3 regions of the Cutibacterium sp. LaCa_89 genome follow, and region 1 is predicted to be linked to each of the others. Evidence: predicted binding sites of a transcription regulator. Region 1 holds the regulator's gene; each other region holds the start of a gene.

Region 1 (9,743 bases):
CCGCGTGGCTGACGAGGTGAGACGCGGCGGATATGGCGAGTACGTCATGATCACCGGACACCGGTTCATCGACATCTGGCAGGCCATCAAGCCCGAGCGGATCGGACGGAAGGGGTGGCCGGAGGTTCCGATGGACGAGGACTTCAAGCTCGGCACCCTGAAACGTCTCGGCCTGCCACACTCCACCCAGGCCGACGTGGGCAAGGCCTGGCAGGCCATGTTGAAGAGGGTGCGTGACTGGCACGACCTGGATCCACGGTTCAACACCGAGATGGAGAAACTCATCGACTTCGTCACCTGTGACCACGTCGACGAGCTGGACGATGAGGAGACGGCATGAGTATCGATGCCGAGACGGTCTGCGACCTCATCCGGGACGTCAGTGCCAGGATCATCGATCCGCGGTTCCGGTCCTTGCATGATCATCAGATCCACCAGAAGAAGCCTGGAGACTTCGTCACCGACGCCGATCGTCAGGCTGAGAAGGAGCTTGGCGCGGCGCTGACCAAGCACGCCGGTGGAGTCGTCGTCGGGGAGGAGTCCGCCTTTGCCGACCCGACCATCCTCGACGCCGTTCCGGGCGCCGACCTGGCGTGGGTCATCGATCCCATCGATGGCACGAAGAACTTCGTCCACGGATCGGTGGACCACGGGGTCATGCTCGCTCAACTCATTCGTGGCGAAACGGTGAGGGCCTGGATCTGGCAGCCCCAGTACGGCCACATGTGGTGTGCCGAGCGCGGCGCCGGGGTCACCTGCGACGGTCAGGCGGTCACCCGCGACGGGTCCCGCATCCCGGTTCGCGCCGCGACGACCCACGAGGCTTACAAGATCGCCTCACCACAGGTGGAATGGCGGATGTCGAAGTGGTGCTGCGCGGTGGACTACCCACTGATCTGCCTGGGGGAGAACGACGTCACCGCCTATCAGCACTCCCACCCGTGGGATCACCTGCCTGGCGCCCTCATGGTGCGCGAGCTCGGCGGGGTCGTTCGGGCTGTCGACGGGGCCGAGTACGGGCCTCGCGAGATGTCGGGAACACTCGTCGTCGCAGCCGACGAGGATGCCTACCGGGTGGTTGCTGAACTGCTGCGCTGAGTTAGCCGTGCGGGGCCGGGCCCGCATCAGGCCAGCTGGGGAGGAACGTGCCTGGTCACCGGGGTGAGCGGGATCTCGACGGGGACTCTCTCGGCGAGCTCGGCGCGCTGCTTCATGACGGCGGTCGCATCGATCGGGTGCCCGTGGCCAGGTACGTAGACGCCTACACCATCGGTGCCGGTGATGACCGAGTCAATGGCGCGCGGCCAGCCTCGGACATCGGTCGTCTCGTCGGACTGTGGCTCTCCTGCGGTCTCCACCAGGTCCCCGACGAAGGTCACCTTCTCGTCGCGGACGATGACGACGAGGTCCCCGTCGGTGTGGGCCGGACCAGGGTGGATGACCTCGGCGCCGATCCCGCCCAGGTCGACATAGGCCATCAGCGCGATGGGATGGTCGACCTGGAGATCAGGGCAGTGAGCCAGGGCGGCCTCATGCATCCAGGTCTCAGCTCCGTCAATCCCAGGGAGTCCGCCGCTGTGGTCATAATGATGGTGGGTGACGACGACCCGATCAACCGGACGACCCAGCATGCATGCCGCCGACATCGCCAGAGCGTGTCCCTGTTCAGGAGCCGAGCCGGTGTCGATGAGGAGGACATGATCGTCACCGGCGACCAGTCCGCAGGTGACGGCTTCTGGTTCGATGACGGTCGTCCATACCCGGGCAGTGAGAGCGGACCACCGGGGAGTCTCGGGATTCGTCGACATGATCACCAGTGTGGCACGTCCCGAGGCGTGCGCTGCCAGCGAGAGAGGCAGAAGGACGCCAGGTGAACGCGATAAGGTGGCACTCGGCACCTGAGAGTGCCAAAGTGGGACTTGTACCCGATGGGATCGCGTGAGGAGGGATTGTGCTCGACGACCGCAAGCTCGACGTGCTCAAGGCCATCGTCACCGATTACGTCTCCAGTAAGGAGCCGGTGGGTTCCAAGGCGTTGGTGGAACGCCACGGGCTTCGGGTGTCCCCGGCAACCGTTCGCAATGACATGGCCGTCCTGGAGGAGGAGGGGTACGTCACCCACCCCCACACCAGCGCCGGTCGTATCCCGACGGACAAGGGGTATCGCCTCTTCGTCGACCGGATCGCCACCCTCAAACCGCTGTCCGGGCCAGAGCGCCGGGCCATCCAGGCCTTCATGACCGGAGCCGTCGACCTCGATGACATCGTGCGTCGCACGGTGCGACTGCTCGCCCAGATCACTCACCAGGTCGCCATCATGCAGTATCCGGTGGCGACGACGGCGACGATCCGTCACCTCGAGTTGGTGAGCCTGTCGACCGACCGCATCCTCATCGTCCTCATCATGTCCTCGGGGTCGGTGGAGCAGCGGATCGTGGAGCTTCCCGGTCACGACGAGCAGAATCTTGTCGCCCTTCGTACCCGGCTCAACCAGGCCCTCGTCGGTCTGACGGTGGCAGAGGCCGTCGACTCCCTCAATCGGCTTCTTGACGAACTCGGGCCGGCTGAGGGGCCGCGCGCGACCTCCGTCGTCGCGACCGTCCTGGAGATCCTCGCCGTCGACCCATCCGCCCGCGTGGTGGTCGCCGGGGTTCCCAATCTCACCGCATTCGGTGCACAGTGGGAGACGACGGTGCGTCCGGTCTTGGAGGCTCTCGAGGAGCAGGTCGTCCTGATGCGACTGCTCGGCGAGGCCACCGCTGGAGAAGCCGGTGAGGTCACGGTGCGTATTGGTGCCGAGAACACTGACGTGCCCTTCCAGTCCACCTCACTGGTGGCAAGCACATACGGATCCGACGATACCCTGTCGAGCCTCGGCGTGGTCGGACCCACCCGAATGGACTACCCCTCAACCATGGCAGCCGTGCGAGCCGTGGCCCGTTATGTGGGCCGGTTCCTGGCAGAAGGATGATCCTTGAGCAACGACTACTACGAGATTCTCGGTGTTTCCCGCGATGCGAGCGCCGACGAGATCAAGAAGGCTTATCGCCGCAAGGCCATGAAACTCCACCCCGATGTGGCCGGACCGGGATCCGAGGACGAGTTCAAGAAGGTCCAGGAGGCCTATGAGGTGCTCCAGGATCCGCAGAAACGCGCCGTCTTCGACCGTGGTGGCGACCCGAATGCCCGCATGGGCGGATTCGGGGAGGGAGGATTCAGCAGCGCTGGATTCGACTTCACCAACCTCGTTGACGCCATGTTCGGTGGTGGAACCTCCTTCGGTGGTGGCGGACGTGGGCCACGCTCACGGACCCGGCGAGGTCAGGACGCCCTGGTGCGGATGCGCCTGAGCCTGGCCGAGGCGGTGTTCGGCGTCACCAAGCCGCTGGAGGTCGACACCGCAGTTGTGTGTCCCAAGTGTCAGGGCAAGGGGGCCGAGTCCGGCTCCGAGCCCGTTACCTGCAACACCTGTCAGGGACGTGGTGAGGTCATCACGGTGCAGCGTTCCTTCCTGGGCGACATTCGCACCAGCCAGCCCTGCCCGACCTGCCGTGGTTACGGCACGGTCATCCCGGATCCGTGTCAGGAGTGCTCCGGTGAGGGACGAGTGCGCACCACCCGCACCATCAACGTCAAGATTCCTGCCGGTGTTGCCGACGGCAACCGGATCCACCTGGATTCACAGGGAGAGGTGGGGCCCGGTGGTGGCCCAGCAGGTGACCTGTACATCGAGATGACGATCAGCCCGCACGAGGTCTTCACCCGCGAGGGTGACAACCTCGAGATGGTCGTCACGATCCCGATGACGGCGGCTGCGCTGGGAACCAAGGTTCCGGTGCACACCCTTGAGGCCGATCGCGAGGACTTCGACGAGTCCCAGAAATCGGTCAGCGTCGAGGTGCCGGCAGGAACCCAGTCGGGAACCCGCATCGTCGTGCCTGAGCGGGGAGTGCCGAGGCTGCGTCGTGGCGGTCGGGGCGACCTGGGCGTCACCTTCATCGTTCAGACACCGACCAAGCTCGACTCCCACCAGAAGGACCTGCTGCGCCAGTTGGCCGAGGCCCGCGGGGAGACCAAGGTGTCGGCGTCCGTGGAGAAGTCGGGTGGACGCGGCATGTTCTCCCGCATCAAGGAAGCCTTCGGCGGATGAGTGACGCCTGCTTCCTCGGGGAGGTTGCCGGGGCCACGCCCGGGTCGGTGGTCGAGATCACCGGTGCGGAAGGCCACCACGCCGGTTCGGTGCGCCGCATTCGGATGGGAGAGTCCGTCCTCGTCACCGACGGCGTGGGCCATGCAGTGCGCGGACCTGCCGTCGAGGTGACGAAGGGATCCGTGAGCGTCGAGGTGACCGAGGTGCTCGAGGCCCCTGTCACGGCTCACCGCTGGGTTGCCGTCCAGGCCCTGCCGAAAACCGACCGCGCTGAGCTTGCGGTGGCAACCCTCACCGAGATGGGGGTTCACGAGATCTTGGCCTGGCAGGCCGGTCGCAGCATCGTGCGCTGGAAAGGCGACAGGCAGGCTAAGGGTGTGGCGAAGTGGCAGGCGGCTGCCCGCGAGGCCACCAAGCAGTCACGACGATTCCTCGTTCCCCAGGTCGAGCTGGCGCAGACCAAGGATGTGGTTGAGAGGATTCGGGATGCTGACGCTGCCTATGTGCTCCACGAGTCGGCCACTGAGCCGCTGGTGAACCAGGACCTGCCCGAGTCTGGTGAGGTGATCGTCATCGTCGGGCCTGAGGGCGGCATCACCGACCAGGAAGTCGAGTCCTTCGTGGCTGCCGGGGCTCATCCGGTGACCGTGTCTGATGGGGTCCTGCGGACCTCGACGGCTGGCGTGGTCGGACTGGCCCAGTTACGGGCCATAGCCGACATGGCCGAATGATCCGGAGCACAGTCGATTTCTGACATGACGATGGGGCCGGACGAATGATCCGTCCGGCCCCATCGTTGGCGTAGGGCGTTGGCTGCCATGGCGTGACGGCAGCTCAGGGGGTCACTTCTTCTTGGTGGCGCCATCAAGAGCGACGACGAGCAGGCCACCGATGAGACCAAGGTTCTTGAAGAACTGGATCTGCTCACCGGTCTTCTCGTCGCTATTCTTCTCCCAGAAGGGATGTCCGGTGAGGGTCACGGGGACGAGCTGGGCGGCCAGGATGGTGGCGGCCAGACGCGGCTTGATTCCGAGGGCCAGCAGGGAACCGGCTGTCAGCATGGTGCCGCCGCTGACCTTGACCAGCAGTGAGGGGTCAACCTCAGGAATCTGAGAGCGGACCGATTCGGGCAGCTTCTCGAGCAGCCCGTCAACAGCGCCGGAGAGCTGATCGGCATTCTTGAACTCGGCGAGGCCCCCGGTGACGAAGATGGCCGACAGGGCGGAACGGGCGGTGAACTTGGCAAGGGACATGAATCCTCCTGACTGCTAGGTGCTACTTCCATCGTGCCCCATCAAGGCTCGCTTGGGTGGTCACGTTCGCGTTTAGGTGACGAATCCACTTCTTTTCATGGTGACAACTCAAGGACGATGGCGGCCATGGACGAGTGATTCGTGGGCGAACACCGGGGGATCAGTGGGTCAGTGCCAGGGCCAGCGGCAGGACAGGGCCTGACCCAGCTCGTCTCAACGATCGTGCGGCGACAGTCATCGTCCATCGACTGGAGATGACGTCATCGACGAGGAGAACCGGGGCACCCCCCGAGGTGTGACAGGCGTGACATGAGCTGTGGACCGACGCTGAAACGGTTGTGTACGTCGCGAAGGCGGTAGGCCGAATTCGTCGATGAATTGAGTCGTGGTGCATTCTCTGTGAGATCGAGCCCGCCAAGGTCCTGGAGGTGGCCGACCCGGGCAAGTCCCGAGGCCAGAGAGTCGATGAGGTGAGGTCGAGTGGCGGATGGCACTCGGACCACAGCGGCCGGACGATGCTCCCATCCCCACTCGGCCAGTACTCGGACACAGACCTTGGCCAGTGCCGGGGTGATCTCGGCGTCGATGGGGACGCCGTCGGCGTCGTTGCGAAGCAGGTCTCTCAGCGGCCCACCCTAGCCCAGATCGGAGAGCCTGGCGATGACGCGGCCCTCCTCGGCCGTCTCGTCGGTGCTGATCCGACCCTTGAGCCCAACTCCCAGGGTGTCCATTCCCGATGGCCACGTCGTGCGAGGCTCCACAGGTACGCCTGCTCGGTCCAGGGCGGCCGTCGCCGAGGATGATGCTGTTGGGCCAACCTTCGTCGGATACCACGGTCCGGTGCAGACATCGCAACGACCACAGGGAGCGGGTGAGGGGTCGCCGAGCTGACCGGTGAGGAAGACCATCCGGCAGGTGTCCAGCCGTTCGTAAGTGAGCATGGCCTGCTGCTCATCGCGTCGCGCCTGGGAGATCCGCTCGTAGCGCTCGGTGTCATGGACCCACGGCTTTTCGACCGCCCCATCGACCGCCATCACCTTGAGCAGCAGATCGAGCTGACTGCGTTTGATGTCAACACGGGCTTCCAACGCCGGCACCGACAGCACCTGACCGTTGGACAGTGCTCCCAGGGTGGTGTCGGTACGTTCCTGGGTAGGCATGGATGCGGTTGCGAAGTAGGTCCATATCCCCTGGTCCTCAGGACCCGGAAGCAGCAGGACGTCAGCGTTCTCAGTGGCGCGACCGGCTCGACCGATCTGTTGGTAGTAGGCGATGGGGGAGCTGGGTGCTCCCAGATGAACCACGAACCCCAGATCGGGCTTGTCGAACCCCATGCCAAGAGCACTCGTCGCGACGAGTGCTTTCACCTGGTTGTCGCGCAGAGCCTCCTCGAGGGCTGCTCTTTCCTCGGGGTCCGTGCGTCCGGTGTAGGTGCGTACCTGGTGCCCGGCCTTGACCAGTGCTCGTGCGGTGTCCTCCGCCGTGGAGATCGTCAGGCAGTAGATGATCCCGGACCCCGGCAGCTCACCCAAGTGCTGCACGAGCCAGGCCAGGCGGTCGGCCGGCCTGGACAGGTTGAGCACTCCTAAGCGTAGGGAGGCTCGGGCTAGGGGTCCGCGCAATACGAAGACGTCATGACGATCACGAGCCGGTGCGATCTGTTCGGCGACGTCCTGGACGACCCGCGAGTTGGCGGTGGCAGTCGTCGCCAGCACCGGGATGTCGTCGGGCAGTGCCGAGACGAGATCACGGATGCGTCGATAATCGGGTCGGAAGTCGTGGCCCCAGTCGGAGATGCAGTGAGCCTCGTCAATGACGAGCATCCCGAGTCGTCTCACCAGATCAGGCAGTTGCTCATTGGCGAATTGTGGATTGACGAGTCGTTCCGGAGACACCAGCAGGACGTCGACCTCGTCAGCATCGAGCCGCTGGATGATCTCGGCCCACTCGGTGACATTGGTCGAGGAGATCGCGGCGGCCCTTACCCCAGCGCGCTCCGCTGCAGCCACTTGGTCGCGCATGAGGGCGATGAGAGGGGAGACGATGAGGGTCGGCCCTGAACCCGTGGCACGCTGAAGCAGGGTGGCGACAAAGTAAACCGCCGACTTTCCCCAGCCGGTGCGCTGGACGACGAGCGCTCGACGATGATGGGCGACGAGAGCTTCGATGGCCTCCCACTGTCCGGGGTGGAACTCGGCATCATCACGACCGACGAGCCGGCGCAAGATTGCCAGTCCGCGGCTGTGCAGGTCGCGGTCCAGTGTCTCAACGTTGTCGTCATGGTCCCTCCTCTCACCCCTCATCCTGACCGGAACCACCGACAGTTTCGTGCCGCGGTCCCGGAACGCCAGGAGAACAGCGAGGTCAGAACGGCAACGGCAGTTGGTCGATGACTTCCTGGGCCTGGGACTGCTGGGTCGAGACGATGCTGCCCAACCATTCGATGACAGCCTCTTGGGTGGCTTCGTCGAATCCCTGCACGACGTCGAGGTACTCGGCGCCACTGTTCGCGGCTGCACCACAGGAACGCACCACGTCAGCCGGAGCCGGCGCATCGACGACGGACAAGATGGACAGGAAGACGTCACGGTTCTCGATCAACTGAGCTCGGCCTGCGTCGGTCGGTCGGAGCTTGCCGACGAGGGACTCGAGCCTCTTGACCCGCTCGGCACGCGCCGAGGCGAGGTTGTCGAGGGCTCCCTGCCACACCAGCCCGGACAGCCGGTCGTGCGACATGAAGAGGCGACGAATCTGGCGGTACCAGGCCTCCAGGGCCGACAGGTTGCCGAGGTAGGTGACGTTGTGGGCGATGATCCTGTCGAGCTTGGCGTAGCTGGCCGGGGTCACCGGACGCTGCCTACCGGCGGGCGGAGGAGTGAGGACGAGCTGGTCGTCATCGGGGATGTCGTCACGCAGGATCGACCCAGCTCCGACCACGGTTCCGAATCCGGTCACCACCGGCCCAACGGTGCCTCCCTGACCACCGAGAAAGATCGGGTGCTGATTGAGCAACACTCCATGCGGGACGTCACCGAAGAGGGATGCCGTCGTCTTGTCGCCGTCAGGAGTGAAGTTGAAGTGAATGTAGGACGACCCGACCTCGGAGTGATCCGACCGAGAGGTTCCTCCGGCCATGAGGACGTCACAGAAGTTGATGAGGCTGCCGAGGGTGACGAATGGCAGCAGAATGGTCTGCTTAAGGCCGACGGTGTGGGCCCCACTGGCCTCTTCCTCGAGGATGGTGCCGCCACGGACGTGCGCGCCCGATGCCATATTCGCCCCGGCCAGGAAGACGGCGTCCCGGGCGAAGCCGCCCTTGAGCTTGACCCCGGTGCCGAGCTGGCAGTCCTGGATCGTCATGGGGGTTTCGTCGCCGAGCACGCACCCGGCGGAGATGACCGTGCGACGGCCACGAATCCGACATCCGGGGCCAATGAAGACCCCGTCGCCACTGATGTTGTCGACGTCGACGCCGTCGTCAATGTCGACGGTCAACGGATTGGGGATGCGCGCCCCCTTGTCGATGAGCTTGGCCACTTTCTCCAGGCCACGCGGTTGCAGCGCAGGGGAGTTGACGTCCATCGATGGTCCTTTCGGGGTGGCGGTTCGTACCGACCAGCGTAGTCAGTCGTGCTGACGGCCGCGGGCCATGACGAGCCAGGCCGCTGCGACGACGAAAGCCATGCCGACCATCTGCACCGGGGTGAGGGTCTGGCCCAGGATGAAGAATCCTGCGGTTGCGGCCACGGCCGGTTCCATACCGGTGAAGACGCCATAGACCGTGGTGTCAATGTGGCGCAGGGCGTACATCTCCAGGCTGTAGGGCAGGGCGGAAGACATCAGAGCCACCACGAGACCCATGAGGAGGTGACGGGGCCGGACGAGGTCAACCCCCTGGGCAACGAATCCGATCGGCAGCAGGACGACCGAGTTCAGCGCGATGGCCCACCACAACCCCTCGAGCTTCGACCAACTCGCCCCGACGAGCTGTGCTGACTTGGCGTAGAGGGCCCAGAAGATACCGGCGGTGAAGGCCAGCAGGAGGCCGAGAATGCTGATGCTGGCCCAATCGGCATTGAGGGCCCCGGAGACCCCGACGACACCGCCCAGAGCGAGCAGGATCGCCAACCAGTCACGCACTGAGTGGCTTCCCAGGGCGGCCATCCCCAGTGGCCCGAGGAACTCGACGGTCACTGCCACACCCAGCGGCAATCGCTCCAGGGAGAAGTAGAAGGCGGTGTTTAAGCCGCCCAGGGCGATGACCAGAGCCAGCACCCTCATCCAGTCGTCGCGGGTGTGGTCGTGTAGATGAGGTCTGACGACAGGGGCCATGAGAAGGG
Region 2 (9,743 bases), 1.1 Mb from region 1:
GCCCGCGATTCCCACGGCGACGTCTTCTCGACTCCTCCTCCCCCACGCGCCAAGGTCGACGCCCTCACGTCTTCGGCTCCGCAGGCCGATCCGGAGGCCCTTGCCACGGCACTGCTCAACAACAAGGGCCGTGGGTTCTCGGATCGCCGTCAGCTTCTCGCCCAGCTGCACCAAGCCCAGCAGGAGGGTGCGTGGATGCGGATCGAGCGAGTCATCGACGATGGCACTGCGGTGCGCCAGACGGTGCGGATCATGGCGGTCGCGACGGGGGCGGTGCGATGCGTCATCCGTGGTGGTGGCGGGGCGGCGGTCGTCCCGGTGTCCCGGATCACCGCCTGCCAACCGGCCTGACGACGTCCCATCGACCCCTCGAAGTAGGAACAAATCCGGGATCAGGGACGATACTGGAAGTGATGACTTCTCTACCCGGCCCCCTCATTGTCCAGTCCGATCGCACCCTGTTGCTGGAGGTGGATCACCCTCTGGCGGACGAGTGCCGTCATGCCATCTCCCCGTTTGCGGAGCTGGAACGGGCTCCCGAACACATCCACACCTACCGACTGACCCCACTGGGTCTGTGGAATGCGATGGCCGCTGGTCACGACGCCGAACAGGTCGTCGACACCCTCATGAGGTACTCCCGTTATCCGGTGGCATCCGAACTCCTCATCGACGTCACCGAGACGATGTCTCGTTACGGTCGTCTGCGCATCGAGAAGCACCCCACCCTCGGACTCGTCCTGGTGTCGACGGACAAGGCCGTGCTCACCGAGGTACTGCGATCCAAATCGGTCCGTGGCCTCGTCGGCGACCAGATCGATGATGAGACGGCAGTGGTCCACCCTTCCCAGCGCGGCACCCTCAAGCAGGCTCTGCTCAAGTTGGGATGGCCCGCAGAGGACCTTGCGGGATACGTCGACGGCGAGCGCCATGACATCGATCTGACCGAGGACGGCTGGAGTCTTCGTCCGTATCAGCGGATGGCTGCCCAAAACTTCTGGGACGGTGGATCCGGAGTTGTCGTGTTGCCTTGCGGCGCCGGCAAGACCGTTGTCGGGGCGACTGCCATGAGCCTGGCCCGCTGCACGACACTCATCCTCGTCACCAACACCGTCTCGGCTCGGCAGTGGAAGGAGGAGCTCGTCCGTCGCACCACCTTGACCCCCGACGAGATCGGTGAGTACTCCGGTTCACGCAAGCAGGTGCGGCCCGTCACCATCGCCACCTATCAGGTCATCACGACCAAGCGTAAGGGTGTGCACCCCAACTTGGAGCTTTTCGAGGCCCGTGACTGGGGGCTTGTCATCTATGACGAGGTTCACCTGCTTCCGGCTCCGGTCTTCCGCATGACGGCCGACCTACAGGCACGCCGTCGGTTGGGGTTGACGGCCACTCTGGTGCGCGAGGACGGCCACGAGGACGACGTCTTCACCCTCATCGGGCCCAAGCGCTACGACGCTCCCTGGAAGGAGATCGAGGCCCAGGGCTGGATCGCTCCTGCCGACTGTGTCGAGGTGCGGGTGAGCCTGCCCGAGTCCGACCGGATGACCTGCGCCATGGCAGAACCGGACGTCCGTTACCGGATGGCCGCGACCCTGCCGATCAAGAACCGGGTGGTTGCGGACCTGGTAGCCCGCCATCGTGGCCAGCCCACCCTGGTCATCGGCCAGTACGTCGACCAGCTGGAGGAGCTGGCCGCGGAATTGAGGTGTCCGATCATCACCGGATCCACCACTCCAACCAAGCGTCAGAAGATTTACCAGGATTTCCGCGGAGGGCTTACCGACCTACTCGTGGTCTCCAAGGTTGCGAACTTCTCCATCGACCTGCCGAGTGCCGAGGTCGCCATTCAAGTGTCGGGGGCATTCGGGTCCCGACAGGAGGAAGCCCAGCGTCTGGGCCGTCTGCTGCGACCCAAGGACGGGCTCGTGGCCAGGTTCTACGCGGTCGTCTCCCGAGACACCGTCGATGCCGATTTCGCCAGTCACCGTCAACGTTTCCTCGCCGAACAGGGGTACTCGTATCGCATCGTCGATGCGGACGATTTGGACGCCCTGGACCGGACAGCGTGAAAATGGATGTGAACGAAATGGGCCGTGGAAGAAGGGGGACGTAATTGTCTGGGAAGGCGCTATTCTCCAGGCGCACTGCGTTAGGCGGTTTGCTCATAGCTACTGGGACGGCCATCGGCTTACCGGCAGTCCAGGCCGCGAACCGACCAGATCACCCCGAGCCGCGCAGGCCCGCTCCGACGAGGGTCGCCAATCCGGCTGCTCCCGGACCCTACGTCACGTTCCCGTACCAGAACGAGCTCAAGAAATACCTCAACACCCGCGATGGCGAGCAGTCGGTCGCCATGAGGGTGCATGGACAACGCAACATCCACGTTCTCAATCACGGGGCCACGCACTACATCACGGCATCTATCATCAAGCTGGCAATCATGGAGACGGTCATGATTCAGGCTGCGGGTGAGAAACGTCAGCTTTCCGGAGCCGAGAAGAACCTTCTGGTCCCCATGATCGAGAACTCCAGCAACGACGCCGCGACTGCCCTGTGGAACAGGGTTGGTAGGGCTGACGGGGTTCGCAGGGCGATGCACCGCATGGGTGCCACTCACACCACCTTCGACCCCGATGACCACTGGGGATTGACCTCGACGACGGCCGCCGACCAGGTCGTGCTCGCTGACCACATCTTCTGCCCCAACAAGATCATTCCCGAGTCCATGCGGGCCTATGCCAGGGAGCTCATGTCCAGCGTTGCTGAGGACCAAGACTGGGGTATGACGGCGGGGATGCGATCGCCCTACGTCAAGAACGGATGGCTGCCACGTGATGACGGTTGGCACGTCAATTCCGTGGCTTCCACCGGAACCAAGGGTTACACCGCAGTTGGACTGACCCATTCAACCACGGCTCCCATGGAGGACCTCGTCGAGACCATCGAGGGGATGGCTCGGATCATTGCCCGTCACCAGCCTCGCAGCGTGACGACTCCTCCGCCGCCACCGTCAGCTCGGCCGACTCAGACCGCCGCCCCGGCGCCTCAGGCTGTCGGGGACGACCACGGTCACATCCCCTTCCGCGCACCCGGAACCCGGGACGTGTGGATTCAGGCGTTCTGAGTTCTCCCCGACTCATCGAGTCGCGGTCATCCGTCGAGACGATCGAGGAGATCGCGCCATGACCTCACCAGATCGACGTCCACCCACGCCTTCCACGACCCCTGAGGCCGAGCCGGGCCGCCGATGTGGAAGGCCTTGACACCGGCCCGATACAGCCACGGGACGTGCTCGGGCCGAAGACCGCCACCAGCCATGATGAGCTCGGCCACACGCGGGGTGGCCTCGGCTCGGGCGATGAGGTCGTCGAGACCGTGATCGATCCCCCGCGGTGATCCCGCAGTGAGAACCTGATCGAGCCCCGGCAGACCCAGCAGCTGTACCCATGCCTTGTCGGGTTCCAGGCTGTTGTCGATGGCTCGGTGGAAGGTCCAGCCCGGCCAGCCCGCCGTCAGCTCGGTGACGGTCCCGACGTCAACCCCGGTAGCCTCGTCGAGGAATCCCAGCACCGGCCCGTCAGCACCGAGGTCACGATAGGTGCTGACCAGGTGGAGCATCTCGTCACGTCTGTGCGGGTCAGCGCGAAATCCACCGTCAAGGCGCAGCATGGGACGCACCGGGATGTCAACGGCGCTGAGGGTGCGTGCCAGCACTTCTGGGCTGGGCGCAAGACCGTCGTCGTCCATCGTGCCGACCAATTCGATGCGATCGGCACCTCCCTGTGCTGCCCGCTTGGCGTCGTTCTCGTGCAGACAGATGACCTCGAGCAATGCCATGGCCTAATTCTTGCGCCAGTCGCGCCGAATCGTCACGACAAGTCCAGTGATGAGGATGACGAGGACGCCGGTACTGATAATGGATCCTTCCGCCCCGAAGGTTCCTCCGGTGAGCCAGAAATGGGATCCGACCGTCTTGTCAGCCGTCATCAGGGTGTTTCTGAAGCCCAGTCCGGAGACGTCGAATCCCAATACCACTCCCTGCAACCAGTTCCACACGCTGTGAAATCCCATAGCGGCGAGCAGATTTCCTCGCCACACCACCAATAGACCCAGCATGAGGCCGTATCCCGCAACGTTGACCAGTGCAATCCACGTCATCCCCGGGTTCGCTCCGTGGAGGACAGCGAAGACCACAGCTTGGATGGCAAGGCCAGCAGGAACCCCCCACTTCGCTGCGACCGACTGCATGAGGTAGCCACGCAGCACAACTTCCTCGGCACACCCCTGAACCACGAACAACAGGAGCAAGGCGGCTACGAGCACCGCCGTCATGGCATCAGGACGGGCCCACGCCATCCGGACCTGGCCGCTGGCTGTCATGCCAGCGACGTCAACTGCCAGAACCACCACTGCGATTGCCACGCCGATCCAGATGTCCCGGGCGAGCCCGCGCAAACCCAGGCACACCATCGGCCGCTGCTCGACGAACCTCATCCACAACCACAGCAGCAACCAGACCCCTGAGAATGACGCCAGAAGCAGGATCGTCGAAGTCTGAGCGTCTGGATGACCACCTGCCAAGGCCGTGAGCACAAGCGCGAAACCCCCCTGTCCCACCCCGAGGATGGTCATTGCTGCCAACAATGACAACAGCGGATGGAAGGTGCCGGCTCCGGCCAGGAAACGATCGACGGGACGACAGTATGTGGGTGTCGGGGGCACCATCCGAGACTAGTCGATTACCGACACTCGTCAGTAGTGCCATCAGACACAACAATGGGGCGTCCCCGCGGGGACGCCCCATTGTGGATCGAATGAGCTAGATCACATCATTCCGCCCATGCCACCCATGCCATCCATATCGCCGCCAGCCGGGGCCTTCACAGGCTCAGGCTTGTCAGCAATGACGGCCTCGGTGGTGAGGAACAGAGCCGCGATGGAAGCGGCGTTCTGCAGGGCCGAACGGGTCACCTTGGCCGGATCGATGATGCCGGTCTTGACCATGTCGACGTACTCGCCAGTGGCAGCGTTGAGGCCCTCTCCGGCGGGCAGACCGGCGACCTTCTCAGCCACAACTCCACCCTCGAGACCAGCGTTGATGGCGATCTGCTTGAGGGGGGCGGAGCAGGCGGTCCGGACGATCTGGGCGCCGGTGAGCTCATCACCCTCCAGCCCCTCGATCGTGGCGGCCTTGGAAGCCTGGATGAGGGCGACACCACCACCAGGGATGATGCCCTCCTCGACGGCAGCCTTGGCGTTACGCACGGCGTCCTCGATACGGTGCTTGCGCTCCTTGAGCTCGACCTCGGTGGCAGCACCCACCTTGATGACGGCGACACCGCCGGCGAGCTTGGCGAGACGCTCCTGCAACTTCTCGCGGTCGTAGTCGGAGTCGGAGTTCTCGATCTCCTTGCGGATCTGGGCAACGCGTCCAGCGATCTGCTCGGAGTCGCCGGCACCGTCAACGATGGTGGCCTCGTCCTTGGTGACGACAACCTGGCGGGCGTGGCCCAGCAGGTCGAGGGTGACGGCGTCGAGGGACAGGCCGACCTCCTCGGAGATGACCTGACCACCGGTGAGGATGGCGATGTCGTTGAGCATGGCCTTGCGACGGTCGCCGAAGCCCGGGGCCTTGACGGCGACAGACTTGAAGGTGCCGCGGATCTTGTTGACGATGAGGCCAGCCAAGGCCTCTCCCTCAACATCCTCGGCGATGACAAAGAGCGGCTTGCCGGACTGCATGACCTTCTCGAGGATCGGCAGGAGATCCTTCAGCGAGGAGATCTTGGAGTTGACGATGAGGATGTAGGGGTCCTCGAGGACAGCCTCCATGCGCTCGGTGTCGGTGACGAAGTAGGGCGAGATGTAGCCCTTGTCGAAGCGCATGCCCTCGGTGAGCTCGAGCTCCAGGCCGAAGGTGTTGGACTCCTCGACGGTGATGACGCCTTCCTTGCCGACCTTGTCCATGGCCTCGGCGATGATCTCACCGACAGTGGTGTCGGCAGCCGAGATGGAGGCGGTGGAGGCGATCTGGTCCTTGGTCTCGATGTCGATGGCCATCTCGGACAGACGAGCACTGATGGCCTCGACGGCGGTCTCGATGCCCTTCTTCAGGCCCATCGGGTTGGCGCCGGCGGTAACATTGCGCAGGCCCTCACGGACCATGGCCTGGGCGAGAACGGTGGCGGTGGTGGTGCCGTCGCCAGCGACGTCGTCGGTCTTCTTGGCGACCTCCTTGACGAGCTCAGCGCCGATCTTCTCGTACGGATCGTCGAGCTCGATCTCCTTGGCGATGGAGACACCGTCGTTGGTGATGGTGGGGGCGCCCCACGACTTCTCGAGAACGACGTTGCGACCCTTGGGGCCGAGGGTGACCTTGACCGCGTCGGCGAGGGTGTTCATACCCGCCTCGAGCCCGCGGCGGGCCTCGATGTTGAATTCGATGAGCTTTGCCATGTTTGGGGAATTCCTCCGCTCCGGTGGGCCTGGCAGCCCGTGGACGTCAGATGGTGTGGCGGGAGCGACCCCGCGTTGTATTTCCCCGTGATGCCCGCGACGGACGATCTGGTGATCTCATCACCGGGATGACCACCCTCGTCGGCACTCGCAACACCGATTCGGGCAGTAGCACTCTCGCTTGTCGAGTGCCAGTGACATGTTTAGCACTCGCACCCAGTGAGTGCAAAGAGTTGATGAGCGGAAAGTGACTGATTGTGCTGCCGACGATGGCGTCAGGCAGATTGCGTCGCGTCACCGGGTGGTGATTGTGATGCGCGCCCTAGACTGGCCTTGTGTCAGATTCTCCCGCCCCCGAAACCGCGACGTCCAGCGATCTCAGTGCATCGGACCGCGCGATTCTGGATCTCGAGGAGTCCTGGCAGACCGGGAACCCGGGTGTTGACAAGGAGACCGTCATCCGCGAGAGGCTCAACATGTCGTCCCCCCGCTATCACTTACGACTCAACGAGCTGATCGACGATGAGTCGGCCGCGCGATATGCGCCCGCCCTCGTCGGGAGGCTGCAACGAGTCCGCAGTCAAAAGCGCAAGGCCCGCAGCGCGCAGCTGCTCGGATGACACACGCGGCGTTGTCAACGATGCGACGCCATTGACGAGAGGTACACTATGAAACGCCTGACCGGTACGGTCCGGACGTACTCCTGGGGCTCCTATGACGCGATCCCTGACATCTTGGGAAGGGAAGCCGACGGCCAGCCCTGGGCCGAGTACTGGCTCGGGGCCCACGAAACCTCGCCATCGACCCTTGACGGTGCTCCCCTCACCGAATACCTCGACGCTCACCCCGAGGAGCTGGGTGAGCGCAGCCGTGATGCCTTCGGATCCAGGCTTCCTTTCCTGCTCAAGATCCTCTCGGCTCGCCGCCCACTGAGCCTCCAGGCCCACCCTGACGCCCGTATGGCGCGAAATGGATTCGTACGCGAGAACCAGGCTGGCGTTGACGTCACCGATTCCCAGCGCACCTTCGTCGATGACTGGCCCAAGCCAGAAATCCTCGTCGCCATGAGCGACTTCGAGGGACTGTGCGGGTTCCGGGATCCGCATGAGACCCGTCAACTCTTCGACGGGCTGGACATTCGTATTCCGGTGGATCCGGTGTTGGGATCGTTGACCGAGCGTTCCGGCCCGGCGGCACTGGCCGAGACCTTCCTCGACTGCCTCGCCGGAGATGACCTGCGCCGGCAGATCGTCACCGAGGTGGTGTCCGGGGCCGTCAACCATGTTGGCGAGGACACCCCGCTGGGTGAGTTCGCGCGCACCGCTGTCGAGCTCGACGAGTACTTCCCCGGAGACCCATCGATCCTGGCAGCACTGATGCTCAACCGCATTCATCTCAGGCCCGGAGAGGCATTAGCCGTTCCGCCCGGTCTCATGCATTCCTACTTGTCAGGAACGGGAATCGAGATCATGGCTGATTCCAACAACGTCGTGCGTGGTGGACTCACCGACAAACACATCGACGTCGATTCCCTGATAGAGATCGTGGACTTCCAGACGCAGGAACCATGGGTCATGACGGCCGAAGAGGTAGATCCAGGTATGCGGGTCTTCCCGGGCACCGATGAACAGTTCCGACTATGGGAACTCGACCTCGACACCACCCGTCCAGCCATCCTGCCGGCCAACGACTTAGCCCGAATCCTGCTCATCACCGGTGGCTATGCGGTGTGCTCAAGCCCCCAGGGCACTGACGAGATCGTGCGTGGACAGGCCGTCTGGATTCCTGCTGGCGAACAGGTACAGGTGGACGGGAACTGCGACGGGTTCCTCGCTGCTGCCGGGGTGTGACGCTGCCCCGTGTGGAATTCAAGAGCTTGCGAGAGGATGGACTCATGGCACACAAGATGAACGTCGAAAGTTTCAACCTGGACCACACCAAGGTAGCGGCACCGTTTGTCCGCGTGGCGGACGTCAAACACCTGCCCGCCGGCGACACCCTCACCAAGTACGACGTGAGGTTCTGCCAGCCCAACAAGGATCATCTGGAGATGCCTGCGATCCACTCGATCGAGCACTCCTTCGCCGAGTGCGTGCGTAACCATTCAGAGTCCGTCATCGACTTCGGACCGATGGGATGCCAGACCGGGTTCTACCTCATCATGGTCGGCGAACCGGACGTACCGGCCACCTGCGAGCTGGTCGAAACAACGTTGCGTGACATTCTCACACTCGATGCCACTCCAGCCGCCAATGAAGTTCAGTGCGGATGGGGAGCCAGCCACTCGCTCGAGGCGGCTCAAGACGCCGTCCGACGGATGCTGGACCACCGTGACGAATGGGAACAGGTGATGGCCTGAGCGCTCCTGCGATGTCGATTCATCGTCCAGAGTGCAAATCACAGGGAACATGCCGTCATACGCCCGGACAAGGGGGTGCTCCGATCGGCATCGGAGCACCCCACAGGGTGAATGGTGTCGGCACTGGGAATGGAGAAAATCCCTTAGAGAATGGGGCTTCAACAACCCCTCCCCAATGATCAAGATACGGACTCTTCACAATCGAAGGCGTAGTTGGGGGTCTGAATCCATCTGCGTGCGGGTATTGTAGTTGGCAGCATTACCAAAACCCAAGAGCCAAGCTATGGATCATGTTCGAAGCGACCATTGATAGCTTTGGTGAGCCCATCACTGACGTACATCTAAAAACATGTTTCCGACGCCTGCACTCCTGCTTTCCACAAAGGAGATGGTTATTTTTTAGATCACTTGACATACCCTTTACTATCTATCCAGATGGCAGCTCAATCGTTGACAGCCACACTTGCTCGCCTGTGCAAGGAAGACTCTCGATGAACCCTCTTGTTTCATTGCTGTCGATCCAGACGATGTCACTATTTCCCACGAGTTATCAATCTCATACTTATTCCATGTAGTTCCCCATTCGGAACACCGATCTACATCAGTACCGTAGAAACCTCTTCGCAACGGAGAGGTACGGCACTCCGGGATATAGGTCCCCGAATCACTTTTCCCGAGGGATACCCGGGAGGAAGCGGTGCGGCAGCTGAACTACGCAAAAGTACTGGCACACTTACCACCTGCAGCAAGCAAGGCGGCTACGAGGCGTGAACCCAGACTTTCCCTCGTGCGGGCGTTTTGCGAACAGCTCTGGATCTCAGCGATGACAGTTTTCCTTAAGAGCTGGCTAGGGGCCAGTGGAGCCTCTGACAGGATTCGAACCCGCGACCATCGCTTTACAAGAGCGGCGCTCTACCAACTGAGC
Region 3 (9,743 bases), 340 kb from region 1:
GAGTGTGGTGTGGTCGTGCCCACCGGGTCTCTGGCCCCTGTGCGTGTTGAGATCGGTCGGGAAAAGACCGGTACCGCATTGCGGTGTCGCCGGGCTCGGTGTCCAACGTCGTCAACGGATAGGACCGTTCGTGCCACCTGGCATCATGTCATCGCCCGTTTCCGCAATTCTCGAGGCCCCGATTCCAGCTCCGCTGAGCTTGGACCAGGCCATCGACAAATTCTTCTCCCCCATCGCCACCACCATTTCTGACGCGGTGTTCTGGGCCATCCCATTGCCCGGAGGCAATGAATTCCCGCTCATCCTCGCGTGGCTGTTGGCAGCTGGAGTCTTCTTCACGATCTACCTGGGCTTCCAGCAATTGCGCCCAGCCTCAATTCGCCATTCCAGCCATGTGGTGCGAGGACACTTCTCCCGTCACACCGATCCTGGTGACGTCACCAGCTTCCAGGCTCTCGCCACCGAGTTGTCGGGCACCGTCGGCCTGGGAAACATCGCCGGTGTCGCCATCGCCATCGCAACTGGCGGACCAGGCGCATCTTTCTGGATCGCTGTTGCCGGTCTGGTCGGCATGAGCGTCAAGATGTCCGAGGCGACCCTCGGTGTGAAGTTCCGCATCGTCAATGAGGACGGAACCACCTCCGGCGGTCCGATGTACTACCTCCGGGATGGCCTGGCCTCGATCGACAAGCCCAAGCTCGGTCGCGTCCTCGCCACCCTGTTCGCCGTCTGCACCGCCTTCGGCGTCATCGGCGCGGGCAACATGTTCCAGTCCAACCAGGCCGCCTACCAGCTGGCGATGTTCGCCGGTGGCAAGGACTCCTGGATCGGCACCCACATGTGGGTTGTCGGACTGGTGTTCGCGATCCTCGTCGGCATCGTCATCGTCGGCGGCGCCTCCAAGATTGGCGCTGCCACCTCCAAGATCGTCCCCTTCATGGGCATCCTCTACGTCATCATGTGTCTGGCTGTGATCGGCGCGAACATCACCGAAGTTGGTGACGCCTTTATGGCCATCTGGTCGGGCGCCTTCACTGGCCATGGCATCGCCGGAGGCGTCCTCGGCGTGCTCATCGTCGGCGTTCAGCGTGCTGCCTTCTCGAACGCAGCCGGTGTCGGTACTGCGGGCATCGCCCACTCTGCCGTGAAGACTCGTCGCCCGGCCCAGGAGGGCTTCGTCGCTATGTGGGAGCCGTTCATCGACTCCGTCGTCATCTGCACCATGACGGCCATCACCATCATCATCACCGGTGTCTACAAGGATCACGACGCCGATGGTGTTCAGATGACCGCCCACGCCCTCAAGACGGTTGCCCCGTGGTTCAGCTCCCTGCTGACCCTGGCTGTCGTCCTCTTCGCCTTCTCGACGATGCTGTCGTACTCCTTCTACGGCAAGAAGGCTGTTGGCTTCCTGTTCGGGAACTCGGCCACCGCCGAGCGCATCTACAACGGCATCTTCCTGCTCCTGCTGGTTGTCGGTGCGGCCACGAACATGGCCTCGATCCTCGCTCTGGCCGACGCCATGCTCTTCCTCATGGCTGTTCCGAACGTGATCGGCATGTACTTCCTCGCTCGGGTCGTGGCTCGCGAGATCAAGGGTCATCGGGAGCGTGTGGACGCCGGCGTCATTCCTCAGGTACCTGAGGATGCCCAGGCCGGCATGATCGTCGCCAACGAGGCCACTCCTGAGCAGCTCGAGACTGCTGACGAGGAGTACGCCCTGCGTGCGGCAGCCATGGACGCTCGTAGTGAAGAGCTCGATCTGGGACACACGGCCCCAGACACCGAGCGTGACTACCTGGATCATCTGCCCGAAGACCATGAGTTGTTCAACACCATGGACCGTGACGGCAAGCCGCTCAAGGACTGAGCCATCGCGTCGTGAGTGCACGGGGCCCGGGGAATGCTCCCCGGGCGCATCACGAAGACCGACCGGTCACCGGCACGGACGTATAGCAACGGGCCCCGGAACCAAAACGGTTCCGGGGCCCGCAGTGATCAGCGAGGATCAGTGACTCACTTGTCGTCGTCTTCTTCCTCCGGCTTGTCCACCACGAGGGTCTCGGTGGTGAGCAGCAAAGCGGCGATGGAGGCGGCGTTGGCCAGCGCGGAGCGGGTCACCTTGACAGGGTCGATGACACCGTCGGCGATGAGGTCCACGTACTGACCAGTCTTGCCGTTGTAGCCGTGTCCGGGCTCCATCTCGGCAACCTTGGAGACGATGACATAGCCAGGCTCGCCACCGTTCTCGGCAATCCAGCGCAACGGCTCGCGAACGGCCTTGGCGACGATCTGGACACCGGCCTTCTCGTCACCCTCGAGGTGAAGGTTCCCGTCAAGCACGTGCGCGGCATGGATGAGGGCGGAGCCACCACCGGCGACGATGCCCTCCTCGATCGCTGCACGAGTCGCGGAGACAGCATCCTCGATGCGGTGCTTCTTCTCGTTGAGCTCGACCTCGGTGGCCGCACCCACGCGAATGACACACACACCGCCGGCGAGCTTGGCAATACGCTCCTGGAGCTTCTCGCGGTCCCATTCGGAGTCGGAGTTGTCGTACTCAGCACGCAGCTGGGCGACGCGTCCCTCGACGTCGGCCTTGGAGCCGGCGCCGTCGACGATGGTGGTGTTGTCCTTGGTGACGACAACCTTCTTGGCGCGACCCAGGACCTCGAGGCCCACCTGGTCGAGCTTGAGCCCGACCTCGGGAGCGACGACCTGACCACCGGTGAGGGTGGCGATGTCCTGCAGCATGGCCTTGCGGCGGTCACCGAAGGCCGGAGCCTTGACGGCCACCGAGTTGAAGGTGCCGCGGATCTTGTTGACGACGAGGGTACTCAGGGCCTCCCCGTCGACGTCCTCGGCCACGATGAACAGGTTGCCGTGGGCGGCGATGACCTTCTCCAACAGCGGGAGCAGGTCGTTCATCGACGAGATCTTGCCGGAGTGGACGAGGATGTAAGGATCCTCGATCACGGCCTCCATGCGGTCCTGGTCGGTGACCATGTAGGGCGACAGGTAGCCCTTGTCGAACTGCATGCCCTCGGTGAAGTCGAGCTCGGTGCCGAAGGTCTGGGACTCGTCGACGGTGATGACGCCGTCCTTGCCAACCTTGTCGAAAGCCTCGGCGATGAGCTCACCGATCTTCTCGTCACGGCTGGAGATAGTGGCGACACTGGCCATGTCCGAGGTGGTGTCGATGGCGCGCGAGATAGAGCGAAGCTCCTCCACGACGGCGTCGACGGCCTTCTCGATACCGTGCTTGAGACCGACCGGGTTGCCCCCGGAGGCCACGGCGCGCAGTCCCTCGTGAACGAGGGCCTGGGCGAGCACGGTGGCGGTGGTGGTTCCATCACCGGCCACGTCGTTGGTCTTGGTGGCGACCTCCTTGGCGAGCTGGGCGCCGAGGTTCTCGTAAGGATCGGTGAGATCGACCTCCTTGGCGACGGTCACGCCGTCGTTGGTGATGGTCGGGGCTCCCCACTTCTTGTCGAGAACGACGTAGCGCCCCTTGGGGCCGAGGGTCACCTTGACGGTGTTAGCGAGGATGTCGACGCCGCGCTCGAGGGAGCGACGGGCCTCCTCGTCGAACTGAAGCTGCTTGGCTGCCATGTATCAGCGCCTCACTTCTCGACGACGGCGAGGATGTCGCGAGCGTTGAGGAGCAGGTACTCCTGGCCATCGTACTTGACGTCGGTGCCGCCGTACTTGGAGAAGATGACGACGTCACCCTCCTTGACATCCATGGGAACGCGGGTGCCCTTGTCGTCGACGCGACCGGGGCCAGCGGAGATGACCTTGCCCTCCTGCGGCTTCTCCTTGGCGGTGTCCGGGATGACGAGTCCGGAAGCGGTGGTCTGCTCGGCCTCGAGAGGCTGGACGAGGACGCGGTCCTCGAGCGGCTTGATCGTGGTTGCCACGTCAAGACCCCTTTCTACTGAAGACGGATTGTGTCATTGTCTCTCGCCAGGGGTTGCGAGCCCCGAGCGCGACGAACCATCGGCGTCGCGGGTGCTTCAGGTCCGTTGGCACACTCACCACGAGAGTGCCAACCACGAAAGTACACCCGTAGTTGGCACTCAGGCAACGGGAGTGCCAGAAACGGCCCTCCAAATATCGGCACCAATCAGTTGGATCCGTGGTTCTTCCAGAAGTCATCAGGGTTTGAGGGCGGCTGCTGATCAGGCTGAGGAGCCCCGGTCACATTCCCCGGGACATGTCCCCATGGCTGACCTGGCTGACTCTGGCTCGGGTTCTGGTAGGGCGACTGTTGTGCCTGAGGATTGCCCCGGTCGGGTTGACTGCCCCACTGCGGGGTCTGGCTGTTCCACTGCTGAGGCTGTTGCCCCTGCGGCTGCCCCGGATACTGCATCGCCCACGGGGCATCACCGTTCTCCGGCTCGCTCGCCTTCGGACCCTTCTTCTTGAGCACGACAGCCACGACGATCCCGATGATCGCCAAGGCCGCCACCGCGACGACGATCCAGACCCACGCCGGCACACCATCGTTGCGCTCACCAGTGGCGCTGAGCCCCTCGCTCGAGAACACGTCCTTGGGATCGGTCCAGGTGACGGTGTTCCCGTCGACCTTGCTCGATCCCGAGTGGCTCAACACCTTGCCGGGGAAGATGATGGAGACCTTGAAGTCGCTGAGCATGCTCGCATCGAGGGACTCGGTGGAACCACCTGCGTCATTGAAATAACCCGCATTCATCTTGAAGGTCACCTTGTCTTTGTCGAAGGTGATCTTGCTGCCGTCATCCTTCTTGTTGTACTCGGCTGCCGTGATGTCGCCCGAATAGGCGCAACCGATGTACTGATCATCCTCGAACTTTTCACCCTTCGCGCTCGAGGCCCCGCCGCCCATGCCCTTGACGTCACTGCAGTTGGAGAACTGGGAGGTGAGATCCTCCCCCGACATGTCGGCCATCGACTTGGAGATACCAACCGTGGCCTTGACGTGGATGTGATCCTCGTCCTTGATCTCCATTGCCGTGTCGAATTTGACGCACCCGGCGAGCAGCAACAGGGGTGCAAGAAGCAAGACCAGATAGCGTCTCATATGGCGCGAAACACTCAGCATGCCCACATGGAATCACAGGCATGGGGCCTGGCGGTAGGCCCACATGTGCAAACCAATGAAACGGAGCCCTGGAAGCCATATGGTTCCAGGCCTCGTACGAGCTTGCGGTCAGTGTGCGTTTGGACCTGGCTCAACGCCAGGAACATGGGGTGGCCGACGGCCTCCCTGAGCGGCCTTCCTCTTGTCCACGACCACGGCTGCAATGGCACCACCAATGGCGACGACGACCACCGCGAGAACCACCCATGTCCAGCCGGGGAAGCCACCTCCGCGCTCGCCTGAGGCCTCCAGGCCCGAATACGATTTGAGGTCCTCGATGTCAGTCCAGGTCACGGTCTTGCCGTCGACCTTGCTCGCCCCCGAATGACTGAGGACCTTGCCAGGGAAGGTCACAGAGACCTTGAAATCAAAACCCTTGGCTGAGCCACCCAATTCCGAGGAGCCAAACCCAGAGATGGCGTCCTGCAGATCAGAACCATCAAGACGGAACCGGATCTTGTCGTCATCAAAGGCGATGAAGATAGGGCCGTCGCCCGCAAAACCCTTCGAAGGTGTGGTCGACGGTTTCGCACTACTCGAGGATGAGGATGCTTGGCCCGTCAGCTCAGCGACCGTCATCGTGCCGGTCACCGTGCAGCCCAAATACTTGTCGTCGTCAAAGGGTTTGACCGTCATCTTGTCGGCAGCGTTCTCATCCAACTCATATGATTTCTTGAGTTCCGAGCAATCGCGAAGCTCTTTCGTGACCTCCTCGGCCTCACTTCCCGTGAACTCGTCGAGGACCGACTTGAGAACTCCGACGGTCAAGGTTGCATCAACATGGTTTTCGTCCTCGATGACGAAACCAGCGTTGAACTTTCCGCACCCCGACAGCAGGAGGAGCGGAGTCAACAGCAGTGCAGTGAGGTATCTTGCCGAGTGCCGAGTGGCCACCATGAGCACATGACATCACAGATAGGTCGATTCTGGATACGGCTGGAGGATCAGCGCATTCGATCACACACCAAAACCTTGGCGTTTTTCCTTGTCGGAGTGCAGATGAGAGTGATGGAACGTGGCCCAGAGGGCTTGAGCTTTCGTCGCCACGCGACGGGATCGACGTCAACACCACGCTTCTTGATCTCGAGGGTTCCGACGCGGCGATCACGCACCCAGGAACGCAGCGTCTTGACGTCGAGAGGGAGCACCTCCTTGACGGCAAACCACGTCAGCCACGGAGAATTCACCGGGGCATCTGCAGTGAGGTAGGCGATGCCGTCAGACACCGTGTGCAGCGAGTCGTCAATCGCCGAGAGACTGCCTGCCCGAATGGCTGCCGGGTGAGGTTCAGCCACGAAGGGGCCCAGATCACCAACGTCCGGATCAGGTAGTGCACCGGGCAGCTCACAGGTCGTCTCGGGGCTGACGAGAATGGCACGATCCCCTGACCAGAGGTCGCCAAACCCGGACCACAACGTCGCCTCAACCAGATCCCCACGATGACCCACGTAGGTGACGGGCAGGTCAGGCAGTCGAGAACGATCGACGCCGGGCCCGAGCTTGACGACAGTAGCCGTCAGGGCAATCACCTTCTCAACGAAGGACCATGGCGGCTGCACGTCCTCCAGGCGCCAGGTCCGCCCTCGACCAGTGCGTCGAGCAGGGTCGAGCATGACGACCGTGGAGTCTGACGCATCCTTGAGCAGGTCATCAACGACCTCTGCGGCATCGGCGCACAGCACGTTGACTCCGGGCAGATTGTGACGGGCCAGCTCAGCGGTCGCCGGGTCGATCTCGACGGCCGTCACCCTCAACCCGGCATCGAGGCAAGCCCGGGAGTCTGCACCACATGCGCAACCCAGGTCCACAACGTCCGTGAAACCTGCCGAGACCAGGCATTGTGCACGCCACAGGGAGACGTCGCCACGGGTGGCCTGCTCGAGTCCGTCACGGGTCCACAACATGTCTGCACCGACCGGACCAACCTTGCTGACGGCTCGACGTCTCAGGCTGATTTGGTCGAGGGCTGCGGCGGCCAGATCGGCATCCATGTGACGGCGCAATCTGGTCGCGGCGGACAGCGAATCTGGATCAGACTCGGCGCCGGCGAGGTCGAGGGCGTCGATCCCTTCATCGCTGGCCAGACGGCGTGCCACGGTGAGATCCACGGTGCCACCATAGAGGTACTTTCGAACCGTTTGGGTACAATCTTCGGTCGAGACATCGCTTTGCACCGTTTTCCGTACGAGGAGCAATCAGTACCGTCGTGGCCATCACCACTTACGAGAATCGATCGAGATTCACCCAGCGCCTGCAATCCTGGGGGTCCAGGAACGTGACCCCTGAGGACGATCCTTCGCGCCGTTCTGCAGGGTGGTACGTCCATCACTTCATCGGTTCAGCCTTCCAGCTCGGAGCCATGGCGACGACCTACTATGCGTCGCGCACGGAACCCCTCAACATGGATGCCCACACCAATGTCAGCTGGGTGCTCCTTTTCGTCGCAGTCATCGTGATTCCTGGCCTGCTGACCTTCGCGGAGTCCTTCGTGAAACCGGACGGTAGCGGGCAGGACGTCGTCACTGCGGTGACCCTGATGCTGGGCCTGTGCGGCATCATCGCCTTCGGAATTCTGGCGGCGACGCCGATCGTGACGACGCCCATGTCGTTCTCGATCCTGCTGCCCGTGAGCTTGGCACTGACGGCCATTGCTCCGTACAGCCTGCCGGGGGCCAATCCACGTGCAGACAGCATGTTCACCGAAACCCACTACGGAGCGTGGAGTTCCCGTTGGTTCGCCCCGATCATCTGCCTGAGCCTGTGGGTCGTCGGGCTGGCTGGCTGACCAAGATAACGCCCGCAATTGACGGATTACGCGGTTACCACTGGACGAACGACGGGGATGCCGTCGTCGCTGAGCACCCGGGCACGGAACCCATAGACGCGCTCCAACACGTCCGGGGTGAGGACTTCCGAGGGTGATCCTTCGGCATGCACCCCGCCCTCGTGTAACAACACCAGGCGGTCACAATAACAGGCAGCCAGATTCAGGTCGTGGAGGGCGACGATTGCCATCCTGTGCCCGCTTTCAACGGCTCTGCGCACTAGGCGCAACACCTCGATCTGATTGTGCAGATCTAATGCAGAGGTGGGCTCGTCGAGCAGCAAGACCTGAGGATCTCGAACTACCATCTGCGCCAACGCCACCAATTGCCGTTGTCCGCCAGACAGCTGGGAAATGAAGCGGTGGGCGATATGGGCAATACCGACGCGCTCCAAGACATGAGCAGCACGTTCCACCGTCGCTTTGCTCCTGCTGCGAGCCGAGGTCAGGACCGACTCAAGGACGGTCAGGGATGCGGTGGCAAGCACGTCCTGGGGTAGGTAACCCACGACGTCGCGCAGTTGGGCTCCGCTGACATGGCCATCGTCATCGCTGATGATCACCTCTCCCGAGGTAGGGGTCTTCAGCCCGGCGATCGCCTTGATGAGCGTGGATTTTCCCGCTCCGTTGGGTCCGAGCAGCCCAGTGACCGTCCCCCGCTCCAGCGGACCGAGGCTCACCCCGTCGAGTACGTGACGCTGCCCGTAAGACAAGTGCAGGTTAGACAGGCGGATGTTCACGATGCCCCTCCGAAGACACGATGCCGAGTGAGGATGAGGGAAACGAATACTGGCACCCCCACTAGCGCGGTGATGATCCCAATAGGTATCGCCACCCCAGGGATGATGGTGATCGACAGGGCATGGGCGGTGGCTAGTAGGAAGGCCCCAGTAGCTGCGGAGGCAGGCGCGAAGTATCGCTGCTCCTCGCCAACCAGGATGCGGGCGACATGGGGACCGACCAGACCGACGAATCCGATGACCCCAGCAAAGGCGACGGTAACTGCTGCCAGCAGTGACGCCAGAATAAGGATTCGCGACCTCAGCCGGGGCACATTCACCCCCATGGCGGCAGCACGTTCATCTCCGAGTCTCAACGCGGTCAGCTGCCCCGAATGCCTGATCGTGATGGGAATAGCGATAGCCAGGACGGCGGCGATGATGGCATTCGAAGTCCACGTAGCCCGTTGAAGGGAGCCCATCGTCCAGAAGACGATCTGTTGGAGGGCCTCCGGGGTGGCTCGGTACTGCAAGAGCGCCAGGAGCGCATGGAATCCGAATACCAGGGCGATACCAAGTAGGATCATGGACTCCCGGCCATCTTCACGGCGGCGTGAGACAGCGGCAACAATGGCAACCGCAACAAGGGATGCCACTGCTGCGCAGACCGCCACGTTGAATTGGGAATTGGGAATGATCGTCCACCCCAAGACGATAGAGGCGGCCGCCCCAAAAGCCGCTGCTGCAGAGATCCCTAACGTGAAAGGTTCTGCCAGCGGGTTGTCCAGGATGGTCTGCATGTGCGCGCCTGCGAGCGAAAGGCACACCCCAATGAGTACCGCCATCACCGACGACGGAATGCGCAATTGCCACAGCACCATTCTGGTCTGAGCATCCACCGTGGAGGGATTGACCAGTGCTCTCAGCAGCTGGGGAAGAGTGATGTCCACGGGGCCAACCACGATGGTGACTAGGAAAGCAGCCACCGCAATGACCGAAAGCAGGACAATGGCCCAGCGCTTCCAACGGGCACGCCGGTAGTATCCCCTCACCACAGCCACCATTCCGGTGGCAGGAT

Evidence for each region. The regulator HrcA, encoded in region 1, represses chaperone genes, less so after heat shock. The targets are predictions, from matches to a motif close to TTGGCACTCGNNNNNNNCGAGTGCCAA.
Region 2: groL (chaperonin GroEL) is a predicted target of HrcA. The motif match lies at 6,628-6,654, and genes of this name have one in related genera.
Region 3: groES (co-chaperone GroES) is a predicted target of HrcA. The motif match lies at 4,073-4,099, and genes of this name have one in related genera.

What each region holds. Positions count from the first base shown of each region.
Region 1 is NZ_CP190889.1:1,610,585-1,620,327, reverse strand. Features, by position in the region: gene ACP8LP_RS07485 (DUF3097 domain-containing protein) at 1-340, shown strand, start outside; gene ACP8LP_RS07480 (inositol monophosphatase family protein) at 337-1,098, shown strand; gene ACP8LP_RS07475 (MBL fold metallo-hydrolase) at 1,125-1,808, opposite strand; gene hrcA (heat-inducible transcriptional repressor HrcA) at 1,952-2,971, shown strand; gene dnaJ (molecular chaperone DnaJ) at 2,975-4,150, shown strand; gene ACP8LP_RS07460 (16S rRNA (uracil(1498)-N(3))-methyltransferase) at 4,147-4,881, shown strand; gene ACP8LP_RS07455 (DoxX family protein) at 4,993-5,403, opposite strand; partial or broken gene ACP8LP_RS07450 (RecQ family ATP-dependent DNA helicase) at 5,564-7,684, opposite strand; gene ACP8LP_RS07445 (UDP-N-acetylglucosamine pyrophosphorylase) at 7,768-8,985, opposite strand; gene ACP8LP_RS07440 (EamA family transporter) at 9,028-9,743, opposite strand, start outside.
Region 2 is NZ_CP190889.1:532,620-542,362, reverse strand. Features, by position in the region: gene ACP8LP_RS02425 (helicase-associated domain-containing protein) at 1-351, shown strand, start outside; gene ACP8LP_RS02420 (DNA repair helicase XPB) at 414-2,072, shown strand; gene ACP8LP_RS02415 (serine hydrolase) at 2,117-3,127, shown strand; gene ACP8LP_RS02410 (copper homeostasis protein CutC) at 3,154-3,840, opposite strand; gene ACP8LP_RS02405 (CPBP family intramembrane glutamic endopeptidase) at 3,844-4,635, opposite strand; gene groL (chaperonin GroEL) at 4,828-6,459, opposite strand; gene ACP8LP_RS02395 (DUF3263 domain-containing protein) at 6,795-7,079, shown strand; gene manA (mannose-6-phosphate isomerase, class I) at 7,128-8,309, shown strand; gene ACP8LP_RS02385 (S-ribosylhomocysteine lyase) at 8,336-8,818, shown strand; tRNA gene ACP8LP_RS02380 (tRNA-Thr) at 9,677-9,743, opposite strand, start outside.
Region 3 is NZ_CP190889.1:1,949,051-1,958,793, forward strand. Features, by position in the region: gene ACP8LP_RS08940 (alanine/glycine:cation symporter family protein) at 146-1,870, shown strand; gene groL (chaperonin GroEL) at 2,017-3,612, opposite strand; gene groES (co-chaperone GroES) at 3,624-3,920, opposite strand; gene ACP8LP_RS08955 (LppM family (lipo)protein) at 4,127-5,089, opposite strand; gene ACP8LP_RS08960 (LppM family (lipo)protein) at 5,192-6,019, opposite strand; gene ACP8LP_RS08965 (THUMP-like domain-containing protein) at 6,067-7,230, opposite strand; gene ACP8LP_RS08970 (hypothetical protein) at 7,482-7,907, shown strand; gene ACP8LP_RS08975 (ABC transporter ATP-binding protein) at 7,934-8,686, opposite strand; gene ACP8LP_RS08980 (FecCD family ABC transporter permease) at 8,683-9,743, opposite strand, start outside.